DNA from 3 places in the Cognaticolwellia beringensis genome. Region 1 is predicted to be linked to each of the others. Evidence: predicted binding sites of a transcription regulator. Region 1 holds the regulator's gene; each other region holds the start of a gene.
What was found. The regulator sigma-54, encoded in region 1, starts transcription at its own class of promoters, with help from an activator protein. The targets are predictions, from matches to a motif close to GTTGGCACGNNNNTNGNNT.
Positions count from the first base shown of each region.

Region 2: B5D82_RS12210 (NarK family nitrate/nitrite MFS transporter) is a predicted target of sigma-54. The motif match lies at 2,543-2,561, and genes of this name have one in related genera.
Region 3: flgF (flagellar basal-body rod protein FlgF) is a predicted target of sigma-54. The motif match lies at 2,679-2,697, and genes of this name have one in related genera.

Region 1 is NZ_CP020465.1:1,571,060-1,575,357, reverse strand. Features, by position in the region: gene rapZ (RNase adapter RapZ) at 1-674, opposite strand, end outside; gene ptsN (PTS IIA-like nitrogen regulatory protein PtsN) at 681-1,133, opposite strand; gene hpf (ribosome hibernation promoting factor) at 1,163-1,450, opposite strand; gene B5D82_RS06605 (RNA polymerase factor sigma-54) at 1,486-2,994, opposite strand; gene lptB (LPS export ABC transporter ATP-binding protein) at 3,055-3,786, opposite strand; gene lptA (lipopolysaccharide transport periplasmic protein LptA) at 3,787-4,266, opposite strand; gene lptC (LPS export ABC transporter periplasmic protein LptC) at 4,298-4,298, opposite strand, start outside.
Region 2 is NZ_CP020465.1:2,873,024-2,877,321, forward strand. Features, by position in the region: gene B5D82_RS12205 (bifunctional protein-serine/threonine kinase/phosphatase) at 1-938, opposite strand, end outside; gene B5D82_RS12210 (NarK family nitrate/nitrite MFS transporter) at 945-2,417, opposite strand; gene B5D82_RS12215 (NAD(P)/FAD-dependent oxidoreductase) at 3,234-4,298, shown strand, end outside.
Region 3 is NZ_CP020465.1:356,369-360,666, forward strand. Features, by position in the region: gene flgE (flagellar hook protein FlgE) at 1-779, shown strand, start outside; gene flgF (flagellar basal-body rod protein FlgF) at 2,736-3,479, shown strand; gene flgG (flagellar basal-body rod protein FlgG) at 3,500-4,288, shown strand.

The DNA.
Region 1 (4,298 bases):
AAACTGTTGATTTGCCAAATAAACTTAGTCACTATCGGTTGGCTTGCAAGGAAGTCTTGTACCGGTTTATCTAACCCTGTGAAGCCCTTTAGTTCTTTATCCCAAAATGGGTTTGGTAAAAAACGCGCATCAAAAACATAGTCAGCATCTTGTGGTACGCCATGTTTAAAACCAAATGACTCAAAGACAACGACCATAGAGCCAGATTTTTTCCCCAAAATTCGCTCTCTAACTAAGTCCGCTAGTTGATGTGGCGTAAGTTGGCTAGTATTGATATATAAGTGTGCTCGACTGGCGATTGGCTCAAGGAGCTTTTTCTCTAGGGCAATGGCTTGGTCTAAGGCAATATTTTGTTTAATCAACGGATGTAAGCGTCGCGTTTCACTGAATCGACGAATAAGATCACTATCATCCGCATCTAAATAAAGTAAGCTTAATTCAACCGCATTAGGCATATATTCAATGATTTCAGGTACATCATTAGGATCAGCTGGTAAGTTTCGTACATCGAGACTCACAGCTACATTCTCATAATCGTTAATCACTGTATGGATGAGAGCAGGTAATAAGTTGACAGGGATATTATCAACACAATAGTAGCCTAAATCCTCTAACACTCGCAGTGCAACACTTTTACCTGACCCTGAACGGCCACTGACTATAATTAGCTTCATCTGTGTTTAGCTCGCTTGTTGGATTAACTGATACAGTGCTTGGTTACTTTCGCATTTTCGTACTTGCTTGCAAAATTGCTTGTTACGAAAAATTTTTGCGATGCTCTGCAATGTACTGAGGTGGTTTTGACATTCTTCTTCAGGCACAAATAAGGCAATAAAAATATCAACTGGGCGATGATCAATAGCATCAAAATCAATTGCTTCTTCTGTGGTTATTACTACGGCAATGGGCTGTGTAGCATTTTCCAAACGACCATGCGGTATAGCAATGCCATTACCTATGCCAGTTGACCCCATTCTTTCACGTTTAACTAGGCTTTCTAAGAGTTGAAATGTGTCATGGTCTGCCAATTTATCGGCGGCCAGGCTACTTAAGTATTCTAGAATACGTTTTTTACTGGAGCCCGGTGCTGCACAAATAGTGCAGTCCGGGGATAAAATGTCTTGCAACTTCATAAACTTATAAAACCTAAAGCGACTGAGCGCTAATGCTTGTTAATTTTGCCTTTGTATTTCAGGATTTGGCGATCTAGCTTATCAATTAATGCATCAATTGATGCATACATATCATTATGCTCGGCCTTCGCGTGAACCTCTGAGCCACTTAAGTGCACAGTAGATTCGGCAATCTGATTCAATTTTTCTACGGTTAATACGACATGTACATTATTAATATGCTCAAAATGACGTTCTAGCTTTTCAAACTTGCCATTAACATAATCACGTAATGAGTCGGTAACATCGACATGGTGTCCAGTAAGATTAATTTGCATATGCTTCATTCCTCTTTTTTGGTGAATAAGACTGCCTACAATAGGCTTTTACGTTGATTTGACGGCGGTATAGAGAGCGACTCTCGATACTTGGCAATGGTTCTCCTTGCTACTTTTATACCTTGTTCAGCTAATATATCTGCGATTTTACTGTCGCTTAATGGCTTTGCGGGTATTTCAGCGGCAACAAGCTTTTTAATTAATTCACGAATAGCAGTTGAAGAACACTCACCGCCATTTTCAGTACTTACGTGGCTAGAGAAAAAGTATTTAAGCTCAAAAATGCCTCTGGGTGTGTGCATATATTTTTGTGTGGTAACACGAGAGATGGTTGATTCATGCATGTCCACAGCTTCTGCAATATCATTTAATACCATAGGTCGCATAGCCTCAGGCCCATGTTCAAAGAAACCTTGTTGGCGTTGTACAATGCAATTTGAAACTTTTAATAAGGTATCATTGCGACTTTCTAAGCTTTTGATAAACCATTTTGCTTCTTGTAAATTCGAGCGAATAAATTGGCTATCAGCAGACGACTTCATAGACCTAGACATGGCAGCATATTGTTGATTCACTGATAATTTAGGTGCAGTATCAGGATTAAGCTCTACCGTCCAGCGGCCGTTTTTCTTCTCAACAGATACATCAGGAATCACATATTGCTCTTCACTTTTGATGACACTATCGCCTGGACGAGGATCTAACGATTGGATCAAGCGAATAACTTCGCGCAATTGATCTTCTTTGATGCGTAATTTACGCATCAGTTGTCGATAATCACGATTACCAAGCAAGTCAATGTGTTCAGTTACGGCTAATTTACTTTCAGCTAGCCAAGGCGTATCTTTCGCAAATTGATTGAGCTGGATAAGCAAACACTCAGGAATTGAACGAGCAGCCACGCCAACGGGATCAAAAACGTTAATTCGTTTAAGTACCACTTCAACTTCATCGAGTTCTACATCGTCTATACCAACGCTTTCTAATATCTCATCTGCGGTAACCGTTAAGTAACCTGCTTCATCTATAGCTTCAATAATGGCGATGGCAATGGTTCTGTCGGTATCGCTAAATGGCGTAAGTTCCATCTGCCAAATAAGATGGTCTTGCAGTGAATCTTTCGTTTCACCCTGATAAGTATAATCTTCAGATGCGTGACCAACACCGCCGCTGCTCGCACTGGCACTGAAGTTATCATCCCAAGTGCTATCACTGTTTAATTCTTCGGGAATATCGGTTTTAGCTAAACCTTCGGATGAGCTAATCTCATCGATACTCGGGGCAGAATCCTCACTACCATCAGACGAAGACATTTCTTTCGTTTCGCCAACACTAGCGGAGTAACCTTCTTCTAAGTGATCTGGGGTGCTTTCTGAGTTACTTTCAAAAGATTCATCAACTTCAAGCAAGGGGTTACTTTCGAGTGCTTCTTGAATTTCTTGCTGGAGATCCAGAGTCGATAATTGCAGTAGCTTGATCGCCTGCTGCAATTGCGGGGTCATCGTTAATTGTTGTCCGATACGGAGTTGCAAAGTAGGACGCATTTACGTTTTCATTTCCCTGTTGAAATACATTATTGTTATACCGCTTTAGTCTGTTATTCACTATAGCGTGAATTGTTCACCAAGGTATACATCTCTTACATGTTGATTTGCAAGTATTTGATTCGAATTACCTTCAGCGATCAGTTCACCATGACTAACGATATAAGCATGTTCACAGACATCGAGTGTTTCTCGTACATTATGATCAGTGATCAGAATACCAATGCCACGTTCTTTTAAGTGTAGGATAATTTTTTTTATATCACCTACTGAAATTGGGTCAACACCAGCAAAAGGTTCATCAAGGAGAATAAATTTAGGGTCTGCCGCTAAAGCACGTGCTATTTCAACACGTCGGCGTTCACCGCCAGATAAACTCATACCTAAGTTATCCTTGATATGACCGATGTTGAACTCTTCTAATAAATGTTCAAGTTTTTCTTCTCGTTCAACATCGCTCAGGGTTTTACGCGTTTGTAAAATGGCCATAATGTTGTCATAAACAGACAATTTGCGAAAAATTGAAGCTTCTTGTGGTAAATAGCCGATGCCCTTACGCGCACGTTCGTGCATGGGTAACAAAGTTAAATCTTCACCATTTAAAACAATTGAGCCACTGTCGTTATTGACTAAGCCAACAATCATATAAAAGGAGGTGGTTTTACCCGCGCCATTGGGACCTAATAAGCCAACAATTTGTCCTGCGGACACTTTCATACTGACGTTTTTAACGACTTTTCTGCCTTTGTAGGCTTTTGCAAGACCGGTTGCTGATAATGTTGAAGTTGACATTTACTCTTGCTTGTCCTTAGATTTTTTAGGCAGTTCAGTTTTATTTTTTGGCTGTAATACCGTTTCTACTTTAGCGTTATCTAAGCTTTCAGCATTGACATATTCGGTGTCAAAATTATAAGTGATTTTACTACCGCTAACTTCACTACCTTCTTGGCGCAGAAGTGCATTACCTGAAATGACCACGGTGTTCATACTGGGCTCATACCGGATTTCATTAGCTTGTAGGTTTATGGGGCTGCCATCTTGCAGCGTTTGCTCAAATGTCGCTGGTGAACCCTTGGCAATATAAATTTTGTTATCACTTTTATCTTCGGTAATTACCTGTACTAATTCAGCATGTATTGTTAGCGTGCCTTGAGCAATAATGACATTATCGATATAACTGAATATTTTGTTTTTCAGATCGGCAGCTTGTCGCGAAGAAGATATTTTAATTTCTTGTTCAACATTAAACTTTTCTGCGCTTACTGCTGGCACTAATAATGCGAAAGCGGTGAGGCAAATAAGGT
Region 2 (4,298 bases), 1.3 Mb from region 1:
GGTTTATCTGTTTCAACATCGATTACAAGATACAAATGTGAACGAATGCTAGCGTGGATCACTTTTTTAACTAAGTAGCCATCTAGCTTCTGGCCAACTTTTAAGGCCGGAGGAGTTGCTTTTGCACTTAAATCACGTTGAATTTCGGCCAGTTTACGGTTGGGCACTGCCTTAACATAGACTAATAAACAGGTAACATTGTCATTACTACCGCGCGCAAGTGCAGTTTCAACAATCTTTTTAGATAGCGCTTCTAAATCAGACTTTTCTGGCGATAACGGTAATGTATCAAAGAGTGCTTTAAAAATAGGTTTTGTTATATAGTCATGAATACCATCACAACTTAGCATGTATAAATCGTGCAACTGTAAATCAATTTGATGCACATCAACTTCTAAACGATTGTCGGCACCTAAAGCGCGTGTTAATAAAGCCTGTTGCCCCATTTGTTTACGATTATGATCACGTGTAATGACTTCCAACTGACGATGACGATATTTTGTTATTCGGGTGTCGCCAACATGAAAGATATAACCCGTGGTTGATTTGGCAATAAACGCTGAAAAAGTCGTTAACCATTGCGGAGATTTTTCATCGGCTAAACTTTCAACAAACCCGCTTTGTGAATATAACCAGTTATTTAAGCTGGTTAATACTTTTGCTGCAGATTTTTGCGTTGACCATGTTTCAGGGGTGGCGAGATACTCTTGAATAAATTGAGTTACGGCAAGTTGCGAGGCCTCTGCAGCTTTATTTGCGCTGGAGAGTCCGTCAGCAATGGCCGCAACTGCGCCTTTAGCATGTAATTCATGATTTTCAGGTACAATAGCGGCGAAAGCGTCTTGGTTTTCGGCTTTCAAACCTTTAGAAGAAAAACCACCAATGCACAATTGCAAATCTGCAGCCGTGCTTTGGCATGATTGGGTTTTACTGATCATGTTTTACTAATGACCCACATTAATTAATTCTACAGTGCCATCTTCACGTACTTCAGTAATAGTACCTTTTGGCTCTTCCATAAAGAGTAATGTAGTAAAGCCTATCACAGCGGTGCCTGCTATCACCATAAAGAAGGTTGAATAATCAACCATGGTTAATACTGTTAAGTAAACTACGGCGCCGACGTTACCGTAAGCACCCGTCATACCAGCAATTTGACCCGTTAATCGACGTTTAATTAGAGGTACAGCAGCAAATACGGCACCTTCACCTGCTTGCACGAAGAATGAACAAGCCATCGCTGCGACTACCGCTAATGCTAAAGGCCATTCACCGGTGATTTCAGACATGGCGAAATAACCAACCGCTAACCCTGCGGTTAAAATTAATAAGGTCTTCTTACGACCATACTTGTCTGATAACCAACCGCCACCCGGACGAGACATTAAGTTCATAAATGCATAAGTTGAGGCTAACATGGCAGCGTAAACCATGCTTAATTCGAAGGTTTCAGCGAAAAATAACGGTAACATTGAAACCACGGCTAATTCTGAACCAAAGGTCGCAAAATAAAGAATGTTTAAAACGGCGACTTGTCTGAATTTATAACGATGAATTTCTTCAACTGGCTTTGAAAATAAATGACCGTTTACTTTAATGGTTTGTTTTACTTCTATAGCAAATAAAACCACTAAACTAAGGTAAGCAATAATGGCACTTTGTGCTGTTAATAAACTTACGCCAGCAGGTGATAATTTCCAAGCAAGTAAAGCTAGAGCACCATACATAGGAAGCTTCATAATTAATAACAGAAAGAAATCGCCTGTTGAAGTAACTTCCATAGCGCCTGTTTGTTTAGGTTTAAAATAGGTTGAACCTTTAGGGGTGTCTGTGACATTTTTATACCAGATAACACTGAAAATTAAGCTTAATGCACCGGTAAATGCAACCGCGTATCTCCAACCGTCTTCACCACCAAATGCTAATGCAAGTGTTGGTAAGGTCATGGCAGCAGCAGCTGAACCAAAGTTACCCCAGCCACCATAAATACCTTCAGCCGTTCCTAATTCGTTAGCAGGGAACCATTCAGATACCATACGAATACCGATAACAAAACCCGCACCGATAAAGCCTATTAAGAAGCGAGATAATGCCGCTTGTTCAAAGGTCGTAGCAAAAGCAAACATAAAACAAGGGATACTACATACTGCAAGTAATACGGCGAAAGTTAAGCGAGGGCCGTATTTATCGGTCAGCATACCAATGACCACACGCGCCGGAATGGTTAACGCTACATTTAATAGCATTAAGGTTTTTATTTCAGCATTTGTTAACCCTAATGAGTCAGCAATTACTGACACTAAAGGGGCAAAGTTAAACCAAACAGCAAAAGTAATAAAAAACGCTATCCAACTCATATGTAAGGTTTTCATCTTACCTTTAAATGAAAATATATTGAGACTATCTTGACCGCTCATGCAACAACTCCTAAAAATTAAAATTTGGTTTCTTTATTAACGAATGACATTTTTCTTGGCTGTTAATAATAAATAATGAGGTTTCTATTAAATTAGTAGTAGAAATAAGTTTATTGAACAGTGAGTAGCAAATGTAATGCCATCCATATGGATATTCTCTATCTTTATGATTCAATTGGTTTTAGTGGTTTTATTGTGTGGGAGAAATAACTGCAGTATGTTTATTTATGCACAATACAATAACGATTACGCACACATTGAGTGCATAAAAAATAATAAATAGTCATAGCACTATTTAATAAAGCCACATTTAAGCAAAAGTTAGTCGTAACGGATAAATGCAATACAGTCCGCTATAAGCAGGGTGAAATAAATTAGGGAGAATAGGAAAGCTGGAAATTTATGCTTACTGATAATGTTTACTGACTTAATACAACAGGTATTAAGCGTTTAGAATTCTAGCTCAAGTTGTTTAAGTTGTTTGATTTTGAATTAAGAAACACTCTTATCTGCATTCATGTATGAAATGCTCACTAGTAAATTAAAAGCTAATAATACAAACACCGCTGTTGAATATAACACTGCAACCAAGCACCAGAAGAGTGCAAAGACCTCAATAAAATAAGTGTTATCTATCATTTTTTTATTATTTTTTTACATTAAATCCTTTTAATACAAATAAGTATAATTAAATAACATATCCAAAAGTACATGGCACATTATCTGCATTTAGCTGTATAGATAAAGTTAAGTAGCGATGTGGATAGCATGTCCACATTCGCAAATTACATAACTCTCAAATATGTGAGTAGTACAATGGCCAATACCGAAAGCCCAACAGCAGATATGTTAAGAAATAAGCATTGTGAATCGATTACTCAGATCAAACCCTCGTTGGTGATCATTGGTAACGGCATGGCTACTGGTCGGCTCTTAGATGAAATAATTAAGCGCACACCCAATAAATATCAAATTACCGTGATCGGTAAAGAAAATTTCGGTAGTTACAATCGTATTATGTTATCAGCCGTTTTAGCGGGTGATGCCACCATCGATAGCATTATGCAAAAACCCCCTGCATGGTATAAACAGCACAATATTAACTTCTTAAGTGGCAGTGAAGTTACTTATATAGACAACAAAGCTAAGGTCGCGTCATTAGCTTCAAAAGTGCAGATTCATTATGACGAACTCATCATAGCTACAGGATCACGTACCGCTAAAATACCCGCTAAAAATCAAAATATTGCCGGTATATTCAATTTTCGAGATATTGCAGACACAGAAAAAATTCAAGCCTTTGCTAAACAAACCAGTACAAGCGCAAAACAAGCTATTGTGATTGGTGGTGGTTTACTCGGGTTAGAGGCGGCTTACGGTTTAGCGCTTAGTGGTGTGGAAGTAACGTTAGTCCATCGTAATAAATGGCTGCTTAACCGGCAGTTAGATAAAGTTGCAGGCGTTATGCTGCAAAGCATTATGGAACAAAAAAATATTAAGTTTGCTTTAGGTCATGAAGTGGCTGCTTTTGAAAGCATAACTGAGCCTAACGTCGACATGAAATCAGCAGCTAGTTCCGAAATACTATCAGGTGTTACGTTAACTAACGGTGAGTTTATTAGCGCACAAATGGCCGTTATCGCAACGGGCATTACGCCGAACAAAGCATTAGCCGAAACCAGTAATATCGACTTCAATCGTGCCATATTAGTTAACGATTATATGCAAACGAGTGACGCTTCAATTAGTGCTTTAGGTGAGTGTTGTGAACATAAACAAGCCACCTTTGGTTTAGTTGACCCTATTTGGGCACAATGTATTTCGCTGGCTGAACGTTTATGCAACAACGTCCAAAAGCCATTTCAAAACGCACCCGTACCA
Region 3 (4,298 bases), 1.2 Mb from region 1:
ATTCATTAGGCGATAGTCATATTATGACTTATTACTTCATTAAAGATGACCCGAGTGTTAACCCAAATGAGTGGATGCTTTTTGCCTCTGTTGATGGCAAGCCTATTGATCTTGAAGACCCGGCAGGTGGTGGAACTAACCCGGTTGGAGGTAATATCTCAGGTCCATTATCTACAGGCGGTGGTTTAACTGGTGCGAGATTAGTTTTCGACTCATCTGGTGACTTTCAATCTCAAATTCCGACGGCTGCTAATGGTGGCATTATTACTTCAGATTTTAGTAATCATTTACCTAATGGTGCAGATACTTCACAAACAATTCAAATTGATTTTAACTTAGATCCCTTAGGCCCGAATCCAAATGAGCCAACACAGTTTGCTTCTAACTTTGAAGTGACCTCTTTACAACAAGATGGTTTAGCTGTTGGTCGATTAACCGGTATCGATATTGGTACTGATGGTTTGGTAAGAGCCACATACAGTAATGGTACATCAGAACCATTATCTAGAATTGCTATGGTAAACTTTGCCAATGAACAAGGCTTAAAACAGGTGGGTAATACCGCTTGGAAAGAGAGTATAACTTCTGGTGAAGCGTTAGCAGGTGAGGGTGGCTCTGGTACTTTTGGTACGATCAACTCTTCAGCTTTAGAGCAATCTAACGTTAACTTAACGTCAGAGTTGATTGATTTAATCTCTGCTCAACGAAACTTCCAAGCGAACTCTCGTGCACTTGAAGTAGATAATCAGCTAAACCAAACTATTCTACAAATTCGTTAATTTAAATAGACGATAATTGTATAAAGTTTAAGGATTAATAAGTTAGTCCGAAAGTTTTAAAGCCAGATAATCAAATAGTGATATCTGGCTTTTTTATGTTCAGGAAGAACGGTATGCTGCGATCACATGGATGTGAAATAGCAGCGATGTTCAGGAAGAACGGTATGCTGCGATCACATGGATGTGAAATAGCAGCGATGTTCAGGAAGAACGGTATGCTGCGATCACATGGATGTGAAATAGCAGCGATGTTCAGGAAGAACGGTATGCTGCGATCACATGGCCGTTCCTAGCCATATTTAGGTTTCAAATTTTGTATCACATTTTAATATTTTTGACGGCATAAATGCCGACCTACAATGATCAATATCTAACCTTTATTTAGGTGTGTTATTTGTAGGTTGGGCTTTAGCCCATCATTCTCCAGCATTACTCTAATGACTGACATCCATGTATGTCGACGCTCCTAGCCATATTTAGGTTTCACATTTTAATATTTTTGACGGCATAAATGCCGACCTACAATGATCAATATCTAAGCTGTATTTAGGTGTGTTATTTGTAGGTTGGGCTTCAGGCCATCATTCTCCAGCATTACTCTAATGACTATCATCCATGTACGTCGAAGCTCCTAGCCATATTTAGGATTCACATTTTGTATCACATTTTAATATTTTTGACGGCATAAATGCCGACCTACAATGATCAATATCTAACCTTTATTTAGGTGTGTTATTTGTAGGTTGGGCTTTAGCCCATCATTCTCCAGCATTACTCTAATGACTGACATCCATGTATGTCGACGCTCCTAGCCATATTTAGGTTTCACATTTTAATATTTTTGACGGCATAAATGCCGACCTACAATGATCAATATCTAAGCTGTATTTAGGTGTGTTATTTGTAGGTTGGGCTTCAGGCCATCATTCTCCAGCATTACTCTAATGACTATCATCCATGTACGTCGAAGCTCCTAGCCATATTTAGGATTCACATTTTGTATCACATTTTAATATTTTTGACGGCATAAATGCCGACCTACAATGATCAATATCTAACCTTTATTTAGGTGTGTTATTTGTAGGTTGGGCTTTAGCCCATCATTCTCCAGCATTACTCTAATGACTGACATCCATGTATGTCGACGCTCCTAGCCATATTTAGGTTTCACATTTTTATACTTTTGACGGCATAAATGCCGACCTACAATGATCAGTATCTAACCTTTATTTAGGTGTGTTATTTGTAGGTTGGGCTCAGCCCATCATTCTCCAGCATCACTCTAATAACTGACATCCTGTACGTCGATGCTCCTAGCCATATTTAGGATTCAAATTTTGTATCACATTTTTATACTTTTGACGGCATAAATGCCGACCTACAATGATCAATATCTAACCTTTATTTAGGTGTGTTATTTGTAGGTTGGGCTTCAGCCCATCATTCTCCAGCATTACTCTAATGACTGACATCCATGTACGTCGACGCTCCTAGCCATATTTAGGTTTCAAATTTTGTATCACATTTTTATACATTTGACGGCATAAATGCCGACCTACAATGATCAATATCTAAGCTTTATTTAGGTGTGTTATTTGTAGGATGGGCTTCAGCCCATCATTCTCCAGCATCACTCTAATGACTGACACCCATGTACGTCGCCGCTCCTAGCCATATTTAGGTTTCAAATTTTGTATCACATTTTTATACATTTGACGGCATAAATGCCGACCTACAATGATCAATATCTAACCTGTATTTAGGTGTGTTATTTGTAGGTTGGGCTTTAGCCCATCATTCTGATTTAATAGTTTATTTATTCTTATAGCGTATTTTTTTGACTTAAATACGAGCAACAAAACCCCATTCAACTTATATGTAACATGCCCTTCTTAACTTTCTGGCACTTTATTTGCAACACATCAAATATGATTAATATTATGGGTGAATTTCATTATGGATAAGATGCTGTATATCGCCATGAGTGGCGCGAAGCAAAACATGCAAGCCTTATCAGTCACTGCTAATAACCTCGCTAACGCCAAAACTACAGGCTTTAAAGCTGATTTAGCCAATGCTAGAGCAATGCAAGCTTTCGGTGAAGGCTTACCGTCTCGGGTGTTTTCAATGACCGAACGTGCAGGCCAAAACTTTGACAGTGGTGCTTTATTAAGTACTGGACGTGATCTTGACCTCGCGATTCAAGGCGAAGGTTGGCTGACAGTGCAAACTGAAGATGGTAGTGAAGCTTATACCCGTAATGGTCAGTTGAAATTAAGCGATAATGGGGCACTTGAAACATCAAGAGGTGATCTCGTTATTGGCGACAGAGGACCCATTTTCTTACCATTACCCATTAGTAAACTTAATATTTCTGCTGACGGTACCATCATGGTTCAGCCTGAAGGTGCGCCGAGTAATGTTCAAGAAGAAGTGGGCAGAATTAAATTTGTTAACCCAGACAATCGCTTGCTAGAAAAAGGCAATGATGGCCTATTTCGTCGTAAAGACGGCAATAATGAGCCGGCTGATATTACGGTAAAAGTCGCGAGTGGCTCATTAGAATCAAGTAACGTAAACCCTATCAGTGAAATGACCGATATGATCGCGCTGCAGCGTCAATTTGAAATGCAGTTAAAAATGATGAAAACTGCCGAAGAAATTGATTCAAGTGCAGCTTCATTATTACGAGCGTTCTAAATAAATTTTTGAGGTGATGTATGAACCCAGCATTATGGATTAGTAAAACAGGCTTAGATGCGCAAACTAAAGAAATTGCGGTTATATCTAACAACTTGGCGAACGCCAGTACTATTGGTTTTAAAAAGAGCCGCGCGGTATTTGAAGACTTACTTTATCAAAATATTAACCAACCAGGTGGTCGTTCAGCGCAAGATACTGAAATGCCGTCAGGGTTAATGTTAGGTGCGGGTACCAAAGTGGTGGCAACACAAAAAATTCATACCCAAGGTGACATGCTTAATACTGATAATGCATTGGATCTGATGATTCAAGGCGAAGGTATGTTTGAAATTTTAATGCCTGACGGCTCGTCTGCTTATTCTCGCAACGGCCAATTTACCATGGACGAAGAAGGGAACGTAGTTACGCCGGGCGCAGGTTATTTATTACAACCGCAAGTCACCGTGCCTGAAGATGCATTAAGTATCATCGTTTCACAAGACGGTGAAGTTTCTGTCACTTTGCAAGGCCAAGCTGAACCAGCCGTGGTTGGACAAATTAATACCGTTAACTTTATTAACCCAACCGGTTTAGAGCCAATTGGGCAAAACTTATACGTTGAAACGTCAGTCAGTGGTGCGCCACAAGAAGGTGTTCCGGGTTTAGAAGGTTACGGCCTATTAGTGCAAGGTGCGCTAGAAACCTCCAATGTTAATACTACAGAAGAGTTAGTTAACCTGATTGAAAGTCAGCGAGTTTATGAAATGAACTCGAAAGTTATTTCAGCAGTTGACCAAATGCTTAGCTACATTAATCAGCAGCTATAGAATTGAGGAA